3 regions of the Bacillus sp. PK6-16 genome follow, and region 2 is predicted to be linked to each of the others. Evidence: riboswitches for the same ligand, from Rfam matches in the RefSeq annotation. Region 2 holds a riboswitch; each other region holds the start of a gene.
What was found. Region 2 has a riboswitch for thiamine pyrophosphate ahead of M1D66_RS25090 (MTH1187 family thiamine-binding protein). Riboswitches for the same ligand answer to the same signal wherever they lie in the genome.

Region 1: it holds a riboswitch for thiamine pyrophosphate, as region 2 does, so the genes downstream of both, tenA (thiaminase II) here and M1D66_RS25090 (MTH1187 family thiamine-binding protein) in region 2, are expected to answer to the same signal.
Region 3: it holds a riboswitch for thiamine pyrophosphate, as region 2 does, so the genes downstream of both, tenA (thiaminase II) here and M1D66_RS25090 (MTH1187 family thiamine-binding protein) in region 2, are expected to answer to the same signal.

What each region holds. Positions count from the first base shown of each region.
Region 1 is NZ_CP096511.1:2,777,245-2,783,173, reverse strand. It holds gene M1D66_RS14355 (homoserine dehydrogenase) at 1-959, shown strand, start outside; gene pdxR (MocR-like pyridoxine biosynthesis transcription factor PdxR) at 1,049-2,497, shown strand; gene M1D66_RS14345 (D-alanine--D-alanine ligase) at 2,502-3,416, shown strand; TPP riboswitch at 3,490-3,595, shown strand; gene tenA (thiaminase II) at 3,723-4,412, shown strand; gene M1D66_RS14335 (DUF3937 family protein) at 4,810-5,073, shown strand; gene M1D66_RS14330 (heterocycloanthracin/sonorensin family bacteriocin) at 5,629-5,929, shown strand, end outside.
Region 2 is NZ_CP096511.1:4,877,968-4,883,896, forward strand. It holds gene M1D66_RS25065 (glycosyl hydrolase family 18 protein) at 1-290, shown strand, start outside; partial or broken gene M1D66_RS25070 (P-loop NTPase family protein) at 745-939, opposite strand; gene M1D66_RS25075 (ABC transporter ATP-binding protein) at 936-1,685, opposite strand; gene M1D66_RS25080 (ABC transporter substrate-binding protein) at 1,682-2,680, opposite strand; gene M1D66_RS25085 (ABC transporter permease) at 2,677-3,450, opposite strand; gene M1D66_RS25090 (MTH1187 family thiamine-binding protein) at 3,422-3,742, opposite strand; TPP riboswitch at 3,844-3,945, opposite strand; gene M1D66_RS25095 (non-ribosomal peptide synthetase family protein) at 3,998-5,929, opposite strand, start outside.
Region 3 is NZ_CP096511.1:4,562,694-4,568,622, forward strand. It holds gene M1D66_RS23460 (ABC transporter permease) at 1-686, opposite strand, end outside; gene M1D66_RS23465 (ABC transporter ATP-binding protein) at 686-1,435, opposite strand; gene tenA (thiaminase II) at 1,404-2,099, opposite strand; TPP riboswitch at 2,185-2,288, opposite strand; TPP riboswitch at 2,349-2,460, opposite strand; gene M1D66_RS23475 (SH3 domain-containing protein) at 2,730-3,884, shown strand; gene M1D66_RS23480 (hypothetical protein) at 3,890-4,222, shown strand; gene M1D66_RS23485 (DUF3965 domain-containing protein) at 4,463-5,614, opposite strand.

The DNA.
Region 1 (5,929 bases), 2.1 Mb from region 2:
AAAAATATTCATATATATATGAAACATATGGGATTCAATTAGTTGTAAGTGGCGTATTAGGGAGAAATATTGCAATACATAATGAAGATGGCTTATCACTTCATCATTTATTAATGTATGGTGGCGGTACCGCTGCAATTGAAAAATATTTAGAGTATCATCCGAAGGAACGTGCAACAACTAGCATAAGTGGTACTGTATTGGTAGAATCAACAGTTACAAATCTTAAAGATGGAAATCCAGGGAAACAATATATGAAACAAGCGATTGAAAAACAGATGGATATAGTAGCAATTTCTAAAGGTGCGCTCGTTACAAACTGGAGAGAAATAAATGAAGCAGCAAAAGGCGCAAATATACGAATTCGATATAGCGGTGCAACAGCCGCTGCACTACCGACACTAGATATCGGACAATTTAGTTTAGCCGGTTGCAGTATTGAAAAAATAGAAGGAATATTAAATGGAACAACTAATTATATTCTTACGAAAATGTATGAGGAAGATATGACATTTGAAGAAGCACTGAAAGAAGCACAAAATAAAGGAATTGCTGAGACGAACCCTATATTAGATATAAGTGGTTCAGATAGTGCGTGTAAATTGTTACTTTTGACAAACAGCTTAATGGAAACAGAGAAAACACTTACTGATATACATATAAAAGGAATCGAGCACGTTACAAAACAGCAATTTAGAAATGCTAAGGAACAACATAAAATTATTAAATTAATAGCATCAGCATATAAGGATGAGGGTGGCAATTTCAATTTAAATGTTGAACCGTGCGAAATAGAAAAAGATCATCCGTTAGCAAAAGTAAATGGGACCGAAAAAGGAATTACGTTCTTTACAGATACGATGGGACAAGTTACTACAATTGGTGGGGCTTCTAATCCACGAGGCGCTGCAGCTGCAGCTTTAAAAGATGTAATTAACTTATATCGAAAAGATTTGTAAGAACGTACCGCCCTTTATAAAAAATACATATGTCGTGGACCTTTTGAGAATGAAATAAATATGCAAAAATGATTGCAGGGGGTAAGGAATTGTTTAAGGATTTTAAAGTTGTTAAAGATCGTCCCGTTTATATTCAGTTGAAAGATTATTTGAAGAAGATGATTATGAAAGGGCATTTGCTCGGGAATCAAAAAATCCCATCAACAAGGGAACTAAGTGAATTACTAAGTGTGAGTAGAAACACTGTACTCGCTGCTTATGCAGATTTAGAGCAAGAAGGACTCATTTATGCAGTTAAAGGAAAAGGGAACTTTGTTGCGAAGGTGGATATATCTAACACTTCGTCTGTTGAAATAGATTGGAAAAAGAAACTTAATACAGTGACCGCATTAGCGGATGAATTAGATTTAATGAAACATGGTGTTCGTTGGGAAAAGGGAATGATTGTTTTTAATAGTATAGCCCCGGATGAGAAGCTATTTGATGTTGAAAATTTCAAAAGAGCTTTTCTTACTCGTATGTCCATTGAAGGAGACATCGTATTGAACTACGGATATGCAAAGGGATATAGACCGTTAATGAATTATTTACTTCATTACATGGAAATGAAAGGTGTAGACATTTCGAATAAAGATATTCTAATTACAAATGGATTTACAGAAGGATTGGATATTGTACTCTCTTCTTTATCAAAAAAATCCGGGCGTGTCATTTGTGAGAATCCAACTCACCACGCTGCACTTAAGCTTTTCCGTTTACATGGACTTGAAGTTCATGGGATTGATATGCATGAGGATGGTATTGATACGAATGAAGTTGAAAAAAGTTTGCGTGAAAAAGATTTTGATTTTGCTTATTTAATTCCTTCTTATCATAATCCAACCGGTATTGTTACGAGTTCAGAGAAAAGAACGGAATTGATGAGGTTATTCTCAAAATACAAGGTTCCTATTATAGAGGACGGATTTAATGAAGAATTACGTTATTCAGGTTCACATTTAGCCCCATTATTAACTTTTGCTGGAGCTGGCAATAATGTGATTTATATTAGTAGCTTTTCAAAGGTACTTTTCCCTGGTTTACGTGTAGGCTGGATTATTGCAGATAAAGAGCTGATTCATTATTTAGAAAGCGTAAAAAGAGCAAGAACGATCCACACATCTACGTTAGATCAAGCTGTTCTGTTTCAATATTTACATGAGGGATATTTTGAGAAATATTTAAAAAAGGCAAGATCTGTTTATAAGAAAAAATATGAGTTAGCTGTCGGGGCATGTGACCAGTACATTCATTTCAAAAGAATGACTGGAGATGGTGGACTTCATTTATTTATAGAACTAGAAGAGCATATGAATGCCCGCACACTTTTACAAAAGTGTTATGAGAAAGGCGTTACGTTTTCACCTGGAGATGTTTTTTACTCTGATGGAGAAGGAGCGAACACTTTCCGATTAGGTTTTTCGCGCTTGAAAGAAGAAGAAATAGTTCGGGGAATTAAAATAATTGGTGATACATTAAAAAATGAAATTTGGAGTTGAGAAAATGAAAATCGGTGTTATTATGGGCGGGGTATCGTCTGAAAAACAAGTTTCAATTATGACGGGGAATGAAATGATTGCTCATTTAGATAAAAATAAGTATGAAATAGTTCCAATTACATTAAATGAAAAAATAGATTTAGTTGAAAAAGCGAAAGACATTGACTTTGCGTTGCTCGCATTACACGGAAAATACGGAGAAGATGGGACAGTTCAAGGAACACTGGAGAGTTTAGGGATTCCTTATAGCGGAAGTAATATGTTATCTAGCAGTATATGTATGGATAAAAATATTTCGAAAAAGATTTTACGTTATGAAGGTGTAGAAACACCAGATTGGATTGAACTTACAAAAATGGAGGATCTAAATCTTGATGAGTTAGATAAATTAGGATTTCCATTAGTAGTAAAACCAAACTCTGGCGGATCGAGTGTCGGAGTGAAAATCGTTTATAATAAAAATGAATTGATCTCAATGCTAGAAACTGTATTCGAATGGGATTCTGAAGTAGTAATTGAAAAGTATATAAAAGGTGATGAAATTACATGTTCAATTCTGGATGGAAAACAGTTACCTATAGTTTCAATTCGACATGCAGCCGAGTTCTTTGACTACAATGCAAAATATGATGATACTAGTACAGTTGAGGAAGTTATCGAACTTCCAGCAGAAATTAAGGAACGTGTAAATAAAGCGTCACTTGCTTGTTATAAAGCATTAAAATGTAGTGTTTATGCAAGAGTTGATATGATGGTGAAGGACGGAATTCCATATGTAATGGAAATTAATACATTACCAGGGATGACACAATCAAGTTTATTGCCCAAAAGTGCAGAAGCAGCGGGGATTAGTTATAGCAAACTATTAGATATGATTATTGAAACATCATTAAAAGTTAGAAAAGAAGAAGGGTTTTAAGGGAATTATATAACGAATTTTTTTGACAGTTTCACGAAGTATGCTATGATGAATACATTATAAAAACAAAATATTTATCCACTAGGGGGGCCTTTTATAGGCTGAGATCAAATGTGATTTTGAGACTCTTAGTACCTGATCTGGTTAATGCCAGCGTAGGGAAGTGGGAAAGACGTTGCTATTTAATGAGTAAATAAATACTGTCGATTTCACTTTCTTTACGCCTGTAAAGAAAGTTTTTTTATTTTACAGCTTTAATAATTGTGGATAAATACTTATATTTTATATATTATTGGAGGGATTTAAATGAATTTTTCACAATCATTACGTAAAGAAGTAGATTCAATTTGGGAAGCGAGTTTTAACCATCCTTTTGTAAAAAAACTTGGTGAAGGAACGTTAGATTTAGCTAGTTTTCGTTATTATGTGCTTCAAGATTCATATTATTTGAGTCATTTTGCTAGAGTACAAACTTTAGGAGCTGCAAAAGCTCTTGAATTAGAGACGACAGCTCGTATGGCACATCATGCTCAAAATACATATGAAGCAGAGTTATCTTTACATGAGAATTTTGCTAAAAAACTAGGGATAACGAAAGAAGAAAAAGATAATTTTATTCCTGCGCCAACTGCATATGCGTATACTTCACATATGTATCGTGTTGCGTATGAAGGGCATTTAGGAGATATCATTGCAGCAATTTTACCTTGCTATTGGTTGTATTATGAAATTGGCGAACGCTTAAAAGAGTGCCAGCCGGAAGAGCCAATTTATAACGAATGGATTTCTGCTTATGGATCTGATTGGTTCCGTACGCTAGTTGAAGAGCAAATTACACGTTTAGATACTATCGCTGAAAAAGTAACAGAGGCAGACCGCAAACGTATGAAACAGCATTTTATTATTAGCAGTCAATATGAATATTCATTTTGGGAAATGGCTTATACATTAGAAAAGTGGCCAGTGGATACAGACGTAAAAGACGTAATTGGATAAAGAATAGAAGTAATGTTATAGATAGGTCTGGATCATACCTATCTATATATTTTTTCTTGTCAAATTTGCGTAAAGTCATTAGTGCTACGGATATGGCGAAATAGAATATCGATAATTTAGCTCATTTACTTGTCTACGCATTAACTGGATAAACTTCTGTCACATTTATTTTACAATTAAAGAACGTAAATGTTGGTGGTATGAAGTTAAATAAGAAAAGAAACCCGAGCTGTTAGCTGTAACGGAGTTGTTTTTTCTTTGCAGGAATTTCTAAATTATCATGGAGTGTTGTTAATACGATATGCAAATATGCATATCGTATTTTTTTGAGCTCTTTATGTGTTAAAATCAGATATAGAGATATAGAAATATAAAGAAGCAAAAGCAGGAATATCCAATGAATTTTGAGAGGTGTTATATGTTTACAAATAAGAAATTAATTCGATTTGGTTTATCGTTATTTGTATTTTTAGGGATAATTAATTTTACAATCAGCTATTTCCAAACATATCTTGAAACAGCAGCAGATATTAAATGGATAATTCCAGAAATTTGGAAAACTATTTTGCTAGATGTTCCTCAAGGGATACTTGTTCTTTTAGGCGCAATTGCTTTATATGATTTCACAAAAGAGGCATCACAAAAAGACGCATCAATCTAAGTGTGTCTTTTTTCTATTAGGAATTTCATAGAGAGTTTTACTGGAGAAATAGAATGAAAAGCCCTAATTAGGGCTTTTTTTGTTGGAATTTCTTATCCGTCATAGAAACCGGTCACTTGGAGGTGTTATAGCGAAAGCCATTTACAGTACAGAAAAATCTAAGCAGCAGACGGAAATATATAGGATATGGCATCATAATTATTGAGAAATTAATTGAACTTAGTAAGTATGAAGATATGACGCTAGAATTCATATTTTTTAATTTTTATTTATCCCGCTATTTGCCGGGCAGTAAGCCCCCCACCTCAAAATTCAGCGGAAGCAAAGAAGTTAGGTAGGGGATGAACAAAACCCCACTGATTAAAGTTTCACTTTATAAAAATGAGCCCATAGTAAAAATAGGTATATGAACAAGGTGCATCATCTAGTGATAAGTCATACTTTGTTGGTGTACGTATTGAACTTAGTTTATAGCGCTATTTCTACTTAGATGTAACGAACAGGAATATAGGGAAGTATCGATGAGGTTGTATTTTATAAACGGAGGTTATGAAAATGAATCAGTTTCAACAAGAACTACAAGCGTTAAGCCTTAATGATTACCGCTCTGGAAATATTGTCTATTGGGACCAGCAAAACCAATATCCATATTACTATATTGAAGATGCTGCTCGTCGCTGTGGCGGTTGTGGTCGTTGTGGTGGTTGTGGGGGAGGTCGTTGTGGCGGCTTCCGTTGTGGTGGCTTCCGTTGTATTGGCTGCTTCGGTTGTTTTGGTTGCGGCGGTTGTGGCGGCTGTGGCGGCTGTGGTGGTTGCTCTAACTGTTTTGATGGTTTTACTGATACTACCGGTACTA
Region 2 (5,929 bases):
GTACTGCTACATTTTCAGTCACTTCGAATTGGGGCAGCGGTTATAACTTCTCGATTATAATCAAAAATAATGGAACGACTCCTATTAAAAATTGGAAATTAGAATTTGATTATAGCGGTAATTTAACACAAGTTTGGGATTCTAAAATTAGTAGTAAAACAAATAATCATTATGTAATTACAAACGCAGGATGGAATGGTGAAATTCCTCCTGGTGGATCTATTACAATTGGTGGTGCAGGAACAGGTAATCCTGCCGAACTTTTAAATGCCGTCATTAGCGAAAACTAGACGTAATATCCATTAATTAATTCACTAAAGTTTGAATTTAGGTTTGAGCAATACCTCCTAAATTCAAACTTTTAATTTTACGAAAAATCAAAAATATCATAATAACCTATTATAATTATATTTAATTTCTAATATGAAGTTTATATGAAGTTTATATGAAGTTCATTTGAATTTTACATGAATTTCCTTTAATTTCTATTGTCTTCCTATAATATCCATATTATCCTTTACATAAAGGAATTATTTTCATTCCATTTTGAACTATCTATATATATAAAGAAAGATAGTCACCTGTTAGGGAAAGGCTTTCGTATTATAAATATAACAAAAGAAAAAGCACGCTTATAAGCGCACCATAAGAGTGCTTCTTCATACAATTCTCATGTAAGAGTTCTCGAAAATCATGTTAATCACAAAGAAAAGGCATTAGCTCCTAAAAGCTAATGCCTTTTCTTTATTCATATTGTTCAGTATTCCAATCTTCTATATTCCATACTTTTGTTATCCACGATTCATAGAAAGAAGGTTCATGTGAGACAATTAAAACCGTTCCTTTGTATTGTTGTAACGCTTCCTGTAAAGCCATCTTAGTTTCTACATCCAAATGATTAGTCGGTTCGTCTAAAATTAAAACATCAGCTTTTTCTATTTTTTCATATAAGGAGCTAACACACTTAAAATCTCTTCTTTATCCTTTTTTAATTCGAGTGATGTTAACATATCCATCGTTCTCGGCCTAGGTAATTTCACTTGTACCTCGCCAACTATTGACGCTGGTCTTTGAGATAAAATAAATACGCGATCTGAAAGCAAGATTGCCTCATCTAAGTCATGTGTCACCATAACGATTGTTTGCTTTTCTTGATGCCAAGAGTTTAAAAGCCAGCTATGTACTTCCATTTTTGTAAATGCATCTAATTTACCAAAAGGCTCATCAAGCAGCATAATTGGCTTTTCACATAAATATGTGCGCAGAAAACTAATTCTTTGACGCATACCACCAGATAATTCATCTGGATAATGGTCTGCATATTCATCTAGTTCGAACTGCTTTAATGCTTCCATTCCTTCTGTCAGCCTTTGTTTTTTCGGCTTTCCTTCAATTTCTAACGGAAGAACGATATTTTGCAAAGCTGATCGCCACGGTAGTAATAAATCTTGTTGTGGCATATAACTAACAACATCTTGCTCTTGTACTTGCTTATCGTTATACGTTACGTTCCCGCTTGTTGGTTTTTCAACATTTGCAATCATGTTTAATAATGTGCTTTTCCCGCAACCACTCGGTCCTACAAAGGAAACAAACTCTCCCTCTTGTATAGAGGCACTAATATTCTCTAATACATTCTTTCCGTCGAAAGATTTCACTATATTTTTTATTTGTAATCCGCTCATTTTTCACTTGGAAGGAATTCATTTGTAAAAGCATCTTTTACATCGATTTTCTTTTTAATAACTTTGTTGTCATATAAGAAATTCATGTAATTCGTCCAAATTTCTTCCTTCTGTACTCCCCATGCTTTAGCATCATCTTGATACTTCGTACTTAACCATTTTTGGCTTTCTTGAACTAAATCTTTATTTACATCTGGAACAGCTTTAATTAAAATATCAGCAGCCTCTTTCGGTTCCTTAATTGCAAAATTATAACCTTCTGTCGTTGCACTCATAAACTTTTTCACAAAGTCTTTATCTTGCTTCGTATGTTTTTCACTCGTAATAATAACAGGACTATAGAAATCAAGCGCTGGATCTAAGTCCTTCACCATAATCGTATTTAACTCTTTTCCTTGGCGCTTCGCTTCAATCCCATCCCAACCGTAATAAATCCATTCGAAATCTGCATCACGACCGATTGATTTAAAGAAATCTGTTTGTCCTAAGATGATTTTTTCAACTTTATTAAAATCAGCTTGATGTTTATCCATAATCGTCTTTAATGTCGCTTCTTCTGCTGGTCCTCCCCAGCCGCCGTAACGTTTACCTTCAAAATCTTTCGGTGACGTCATATTATCTTTCTTAAGCGATGCAAACGCCGAAGTGTTATGCTGAATAATCGCTCCTACAGATACAACAGGAATTCCTTCCACACGAGCTAACGTTACATTTTCTTGTGCGCTTATTGCGAAGTCTGCTTTTCCTGATGCTATCATTTGCTCTGCTGTTACATTGTCACCTGGTTGAATAATTTCTACATCTAATCCTTGCTTTTTGTAATAATCTTTCGTTTGCGCTACATACAAGCCAGTATGATTCGTATTTGGAAACCAATCTAATACTACTTTTACTTTTTGATCTTTACTTGCACTTTCTTCTTTCTTCGCCGGATTACATCCAGCCACACCTACCGCTACTAAGGCAGCTAACATAACTTTCAAACCTTTTTTCATTTTCTGCCGTCCTTTCTATATATCCATGGTGCTGTTATTCTTGCCATAAACTCTACGATAAAATACAGGCATAATGTCACCATAACGATGATTGCTGCAACCCCAAATACTCGGGCAGTCAAAAAGGATTTTGTAGCCCTCGTAAGCATAACGCCTAATCCTTCACTTGCACCGAGCCATTCTCCGATAATTGCCCCCATTACGCTATATGTAACTGCAATTTTTAAACCTGAGAAAAAGTATGGAAGCACTGCTGGAAATTTTACTTTCTGGTAAACTTGCCATTTTGTCGCCTTCATTGTTTGTAACAGTTTCAGCATGTTTTTATCTACTGTTTGAAAACCTTCTAAAATACTAAGCGCAATTGGGAAGAAACAAACGAGTATTACGACCATTACTTTCGGCAACATCCCATATCCAAACCAAATAATAAATAGCGGTGCAAGTACAACAATTGGAATTGTTTGCGAAATAACAAGCAATGGATTTATTAGAATACGAAATAACGGTATAACGTCCATAATAATTGCGATGCTCGTCCCCAATAAAATTGCAAAAAATAGTCCAATTATAACTTCCTGCAGTGTTTGCATCGTATTTGGTAATAGTAAATCTTTCATCCCAATTAATTCTTGAACAATGGCAGAAGGCTTTGGTAAAATCCACGGTTCGATTTTAAATAATGAAACAGATCCTTCCCATATCGCAATGAGAAGGATAAGCCAAATAGTTGTAATAAGTTTAGATTGCTTCTGGTTTTGCATATTCATCACGGTACTTCCAAACCTTTTCATCTATCGTTACACCAGTGCTTGGACGATAATGGATTTTAATAGAAGTAATCACTTCTTCTGCTCCAGCATCGACGCAAGCTTGTTGCGCACGTTTAACGACATCAAGAAGTACATCTAATTCTCCTTCCAAAGTTGTTTCCATTGCCCCTACTTCATAACGAACTCCCGATTGTTGCACAACTTCAATTGCTTTATCGACAACAGAATATACATCTTTCGTTTTCGCTTGTGGTACTACTGAAAATGACATTGTAACTTGTTGTGACATAATAAAATCCCCCTTATAAAATTAAATTTCAAAAATAAGAAAAGGCTTTCCTACTGCGTAGGAAAGCCTTGTATGCAAGTTATTACAGAATAACATATGCTACATCACTTTAAGTAACTCCCTACGCTGGCATTATCCAGATCAGGTTGAGGGTCGATGTTTACTTACATCCTCTCAGCCAATTGGCTCCCCGGTCCTTAATTCGTTTTCATTGTAGCATGATTTATTTTATTGAACAAACAAAAGCATGCATAATCATTTCATTATTTTTGGAAAATAACCAACTTTTTCACCATGAGCTAATAACTGCTGAATAAATTCTTTATTAATTGCTGGTACTATCAATTCTTTTTTCTTAATCCATTTATTCGTTCTACGCGTACCCATTACAATTTCAGATTGCTGCGCTCCATCTCCTGCAACTTGAGAAGCAATTAACTCTGCTATTACTTCATTTCCCTTCGCTAATGCAAGTCCGGTATTTACATATTCTGAAAGTGGAACCATTTCAAGATTGTATCCACACTCTCCAATTAGCTGTATAAATTGTTCAAACTCAATTTGATGTGGATGACAAATATGTAACGTCTCTCCTATAATTTGCGAATCTTGCAAATACGATACAATTGATTTACTAGCAAAATCAATTGGTGTGAAATCAACTTTCCACTTCACATTTGGTGCTTTCCCAATTAATAGCATTGTTTTAATAAGACGATAAAATGCGTTTCCTTCAATATTTTGTTGGAACGAACCTGTTTCTGAATGACATGCTAAATTACCTGCACGATAAATATTTCCGCGCAAACCATTTTTCATTGCTTCACGAACAATGTTTTCCGCTTGTAGTTTACTATTTGAATATACATTCTCTAAGTCTACACTGTAATTAAAATCACCAGTTTTCATGTATGTATCCCATTGATCTACCGCTAATTCTAACGGGATACCAATTGTAGAAATAAAATGGAATGTAGCACCTTTCTCCGCTAATGCTAGCATACGGCTAGTTCCTTGGACATTTATATTTTCAAATTGTTTTACATCCCCAAAATGTCTTACATCTGCACCGCAATGAATTATCGTATCCATCTTAGAACTGATGAACATAAATTCTTCTTCGCTCATCCCAAGATACTCTTCTCCCAGATCACCGGCTACGGCCTGTATACGCTGTAACCATTCTTCACATACATCATTAAAGTAGCCTGTTAATGTATCTATAATTCTTTGCTGCACATCTTTAGTTGGTCTTACTAAACAATAAATAGTAGCAGATGTATCTCTCAACAATTCATATAATATGTGTGATCCTAAATAACCAGTAGCTCCTGTTAAAAAGACATTTGAAATCTGGTTTTCTTCCAAAACGTTTGCATACGTGATAGTATCTGGTTCGTGAATCACTTTATATTCACGAAATACTTCTTCTTTCTCTACTTTTACTTCTCGCTCAATTCGAGCTAATCCATATATCGTTCTTTCTTTAAAGAAATCTTGAATTGTTAAATGTGAGAAATCTTCTTTTAACAATGTTAAGACTCGTAATACTTTTAATGAATGTCCACCAATTGTAAAGAAATCATCATGCACTCCAACTTTTGAAATTCCTAATACTTCCGCCCAGGCGTTCGCTATTTGTTTTTCTGCTTTATTAGAAGGTGCAACATATTCTTGTAGCCGAACCGGTTCATACTTTTCTTCTAACTGAGCTAACTTCTTAACATCAATCTTTTTATTAGGTGTAAGTGGTAATTCATTAATATAAATTAGTTTAGATGGCACCATATAATCTGGTAATTGCTCTTGTAACTGATAAACTAATTCTGGTATTTCTTTTTTATTTAAAGTTGTATAGAACGCGATTAAATATTGGCTACCTTCCTTACTCTTCTTAGCAAAAACAGCATTTTCTTTTATATTATGATTTTGAGAAATTTTACTTTGGATTTCGCCTAGTTCAATACGATGTCCTCTAATTTTTACTTGATCATCTTTCCGATGTAAAAACTCTATATTTCCATCCTCTAGCAACTTAACGATATCACCTGTTTTGTATATATTAACTATAGGATTAAAAGGGTTCGGAATAAAAGCTTCAATTGTTTTATTAGGCTTATTAAAATACCCTTTTGCTAATCCCACTGAATCTATATATAATTCACCAGGTACACCAATTGGACAAAG
Region 3 (5,929 bases), 320 kb from region 2:
GCTAATAATGATAACAATACAATAGGTGCAAATACGCCAGCTCCATCTAACTGCGTCATCATTCTCTTACTGAAATATCCAAGCCCAGCTTGTGCACCGAGCCATTCTCCAATTGCTGCTCCGATAACACTAAGCGGAACTGCAATTTTTAAAGCTGAGAAAAAATAAGGAAGAGCAGACGGCAACTTTAATTTAAGAAAAATATCTCTTTTTGTTGCTCCATATGTAACTAAGAGCTCCTCCCATTCTTTTTTCGTACTACGCAGTCCATCATACGTATTGACCGCAATTGGGAAAAACGTAATTAAAACTGTGACAACAACCTTACTCCAAATTGTATATCCAAACCATAAAACAAATAGCGGAGCAAGCGCAGTAATCGGAATCGTTTGTGAAGCAACTAATAATGGATAAAATGCTCTCTCCATCCATGTACTCGCATTCATTAACATCGCTAGCCCTACACCTAATACGATAGAGATAACAACACCTATTAAAACGACGTATAACGTTGCAGGTAAATGAACTGTAAATAATATGTCTTTTAGTTTCCATATCTTCATTAAAATCGCAGAAGGTGACGGTAAAATGTACATCTCATCTACAATTCTTGCTCCTATTTCCCACACAGCTAGTAAAATACTAGAAAGTGTAATAGCAGGAACTAATTCTTTCAATCGGTTCATCACACAAGTACCTGCCTTTGTAACATACTAAGAAGCTCATCTTTTAGCGCTAATACTTCCGGTTTATATAAATCTTTTCGTGTTCTGTTATGATCAAGCGGTACAGTCCGTTCAGTCAAAGTCGTTATCGGCTGCTGTTCCACTACTAGAACTCGGTTTGAAAGAAATAACGCTTCTTCAACATCATGAGTAATGAATAAAATTGTTTTTTCCCACTCTTGCCATTGTTCAAACAACCATTCTTGCAAAGAGGTCTTCGTTAAAGCATCCAACGCACTAAACGGTTCATCTAACAGCAATATCTCCCCGCCTGTTAATAAAGTTCGAATAAAAGATACACGTTGTCTCATACCACCAGATAAATCTTTCGGATATTTTGTCTCATACCCTTGCAAACCAAATTTATGTAACAGTTCCTTTGCCTTTACTTCTGCTTCTTTCTTCTGTACACCTTGGCACTCTAACGGCAGGGCAGCATTCTCAATAATTGTTCTCCACGGCAAAAGCATATCTTTTTGCGGCATATATCCTACAGGATGGTGCTTTGTTTCTGTCAGTTCTATCTGTCCAATACTTACCTTTTCTAGACCTGTAATAAGGCGAAATAAAGTACTTTTCCCACATCCACTCGGTCCGATAATACTGACAAACTCTTTCTCATGTATAGAAGCATTTAATTCATGGATGATTGGTTTCTCATCGTAATGAAAAGAAACATTATGAAACTGTAGTATGTTCTTGCTCCTCAAATCCCCACATCTCCTTACGATAGGACATATCCCAGAATAAATATTCAAATCGACTGGAATATAAGAAGATCTCCTCTAATCTTTCTAGTTCTTTCTCAGACTTTCCAACTGCCATTTCATTTAATAAATCTATTAACCAAATACAAAGATTACCGTATTCTTCCGAACTATATCCTTGAATCCACTCACCAAAAAACTCATGATCTCTTGCTCCAGGAATATCATTTAAACGCTTTCCAATTTCCCAATAGCTCCACATACATGGAAGAAGCGCTGCTATTAATTCCGCAAGTGTGCCATTTTGAGATACAGACATCATGTAATTTGTATAAGCTAAATTTTTAGCAGATGGTTTCGCAGACTCTATCTCCTCTATAGAAATTCCAAGTCTTTTTGCATATTGTTTATGGATTGTCATTTCGCCATTTAATATTCCATCAATTTGTTCAGCGAACTTTCCCATTACTTGTGGATTCGTTGCTTTTACAACACCAATCGCATATAACTTTGCATAATCTAGCAGATATAAATAATCTTGAATAATATAATACTGGAATTTATCTTTTTCTAACGTGCCATCTCCCATCCCCACTACAAACGGATGATTATGACTCATCTCCCAAACCGGTTGCACAGTTTCTAATAATCTATCGCAAAATTTCATTTCTCTATCCCCTTTCAATATATGTATCTAAATAAAAAACCACTTCTATATATAAGAAGTGGTTACAGCAAATAAAGTTATACATTTATTCGATGTTCCACTTCCCTTCGCTAGTATTACCTAGATCAGGTGTTGTAAGGGTTAAGGATTATTCCTCTCTCAGCAAGTCAAGCACCCCTAGTGGTTTCAATATGAAATTTTCAAATAAAAAAGCCCCGTTTCTATACGCAAAGAAACGGGGACTCATTGTTAGTGTCCGAATTGCTTCCCTACGCTAGCATAATCTAGATCAGGTAATAAAAAGGATCAAAGGCTTACGGCCTACTCTCAGCTGGCAACACCAGCTCTCCTAGCAAACTATAAAATTATCACTGTTAGTATAACACCCTAATAAGACATCATCAACTTTTTTAATTTTCTTAATTATCAACATAATATCAAAATTATATAATACATACATTCTATTTTAGAAAATAAAACCCCGATTAATTGTATAAAAAGGAATCATTATCCTCAAAAAATTTATTTTTATATTGATTTCATATTACATTTATGTGAATACCCCCACTATATCATATCTTTATACTATAATAAAATTACAACTATACAACTAGAGGAGGTCTCTATTCCATGAATATGAAAGCTACTGCTTTAACAGCAACTACTGTAGCGATTGCTTCTTTACTTCCTTCTATGGGTGAAACAAATGTACAAAAAGCAAACGCTGAACAATTATCTAATATTAAAACTGGGTATGTCAAAGTCAATCAAGTAGCATTACATACAGAAGATAACGTAAAAAGCACATCAATTGATACAATTCGCTTTAATACAAAAGTGAACATCCTTGAAACAACTAATGGTTGGTATAAAGTATCTGTTCATAATAAAGTAGGTTATGTACAAAAAGATGCTATTTTACTAAAAAACAAACTTCAATCTAATGATCAATACATCGTTAATGCTAATGCATTAAACGTTCGCTCTGAACCTAATTTAGAATCTTCCATTTTAGATGTATTACCAAATGGTAAGTTTATTACCGTTCAAGAAGATCAAGGCGAATGGTATAAAATATCACATAATGGCCAAACAGGTTACGTACAAAAAGCATTCATCTCTAATGGTTCACAACCCTTAGTAAAAGGAATCACCGTTCAAAATAATACAAAATATACTGTTGCAACACCTAATCTAAATGTACGTAGCACCGCTAGTACAAGTAGCGCTCTACTCGGTTCATTACAAAACGGTACACAAGTACAAGTAGTAGAAACTGTAGGTACTTGGTATAAAATTCGTTTTGGCACAGGATACGGATATGTAGCAAAACACTATGTAGTACAAAATCAACCACAAGCTAAAACAGATCAGCCTTCATCAATTCCAGCTGCTTTCAAATTCCCCGCTCAAGGAAGAATTAGCTCAACCTTTGATATACGCTGGGAACAAATGCATTATGGTATAGATATTGCCGCTCCAGGAAACGTCTCTATCCAAGCTGCTGCTGCAGGTAAAGTTGTGAAATCTTATTATTCAGCTAGCTATGGCAATGTTGTTTTCATTGCGCATCAAATCAATGGGAAATTATATACAACTGTTTATGCTCATATGAAGGATCGCACTGTACAAGCTGGTGATCAAGTACAAACTGGACAATTAATAGGTCATATGGGAAACACAGGTCATTCATACGGGCAACATCTTCATTTTGAATTACATAATGGAGAATGGAATTTTGAAAAAACAAATGCAGTAAATCCACTGCCATATTTAGTTAGGTAAATTGTATGCCACGCAATATACCTCTTATAATTGAATACGTAGCCTTTTTAGGTTTAATCTGTTGTTTAATCATTTACAATACAAACATTGTATTTTTATCTATTATTATTGCTTTTGTTGCATTAGAAATTATGATGGAATCATTTCAAGTGCAACTAAAACAAAAAATTGCCCATATTTATAATGCTATTTTTCTTTTGAGTGCTCTCATAACAAATATAATTAGTAATGGCTTTTATTTATCTACTGTATTTCCAGTATTCTTTATGGCTGTTTTATTATTTGTAGCTAGATATATTAATGTCCCTTATAACCAAAAACAAAAACAAGAAGCTTAGAAAGAGGAGACACTGTGTACCAATCTTTCAAAGATACTCCAATAAAATACATATTGAATTTGTATAAGAAAGCCAATACTTTTTTTGGTATACAAGGAAGTTATACTGCACAACTTCTCCTATATGGAATGTTGTTTCTTGTCTTAATCACTTTCTCCTTGTTTTACTAACAAAAAAGGATCTCACATAAACTGGAGATCCTTTTTAATTTATATTAATTTTTCATATCGAAAATATTGTTTATCCACAAGCATATTTTTCATAAATAAAGCTCAGATTATATTTTTTCTCTAAGCTCATTCGTTGTTCGTCATCGCACCAATAGAAAAGAATATCATGAATCGTTGCGTAACGCTTATTTTTAAGAAATAGCCTAAAGAATGATGGTAAACAATCATGTAATTGTATAAATATATAATTGCGTAGTGTTTCTTCTTTATATTCAATGCCCTTACAAATATACAGTAATTCTTCACAATAATATGCATGCTGTGGAACTTGTATCATTTCGAAAAATGGCACATAAGATAGTAGCTTTCCAATAAAATGACCATATCGATCCATTACTCCTATCGTCATATGCTCCATCATTTCTTTCATCACATATAAATAATCATCTACATGCGTTGTCTTTAATGGGTCTAAGCGATCGGAAATTTGAGATAATACAGCTCTTTGACATGCTAAAACTGCCTGACTAGGTCCATAATATGATAGGAAATCTGTACACTTACGATATTTCCGTAATAAATCATGTGTATACAAATCATATACAAAAGTATTACAATACATTGCTAAACTCATCATATCACTATTTAATTGCTCTTTTGATAATGATTTCGCTCTCTTGCACATATAAAAGAATGTAAATTCCAATACTTCTTTATGAGATAATAAATGTTTACAATCGGTTATACACTTCTCATTAAATTTAACTCTATCCCAAATTTCAATATCCCTATCTGTCAATTCACCTATACGATATTTAATAATTAAATAATTTAAAGCAACTGATTGCGTCAAAAGATCCCATGTTTCATATTCCAATGAAGTATGAACAAACTCAGCTAATCCTTGCGCTATCATAAAATCATTTGCCTCTTCATACCAACCAATCTCTTGGCATAAGCGAAGAATACGCACTAAAGTTGGAATTTCATCTTTATGAAACTGCGGTAATTTCTTTGCTTTATTCATGCCATATACGATAAATGCCGCTAAATTTTCTTCTTTATAAAATTCTTTCTCTTTCCATACTAATATAGTTCGTTCTTTCCCCTCACCTTTTGGGTGACAAGGTACAAGCAAAGAAAATAATTCAGCGAAATTATTTGGTTCTATATATGTATCTGTAACCAAATTCCAATTTGGATCGCCCTGTACAGCCTTCATATAATTCCCCTTCCCTTTTCATCTATGTAGGAAATATTAATTTATTATCGCACCACTAAAAATTAATATTGTTATATTCAAAATCTCTCATAATACTTATATCTATCAGTATATCATCTTTTCTCTTATTAAAAATTAAGAATAACAAATTTTAAAAAAATGTCGAAATTATTAACCACATACTTATTATATAATGTCTCAGATACATCACGCTAACATATTAGTTTAATCCATATATACTAGAATAATGTATCTGAAATTTATATATAATTTAGCTCTTTATGAGTGACCATTAAACTCTCGGTTAATGAAAGC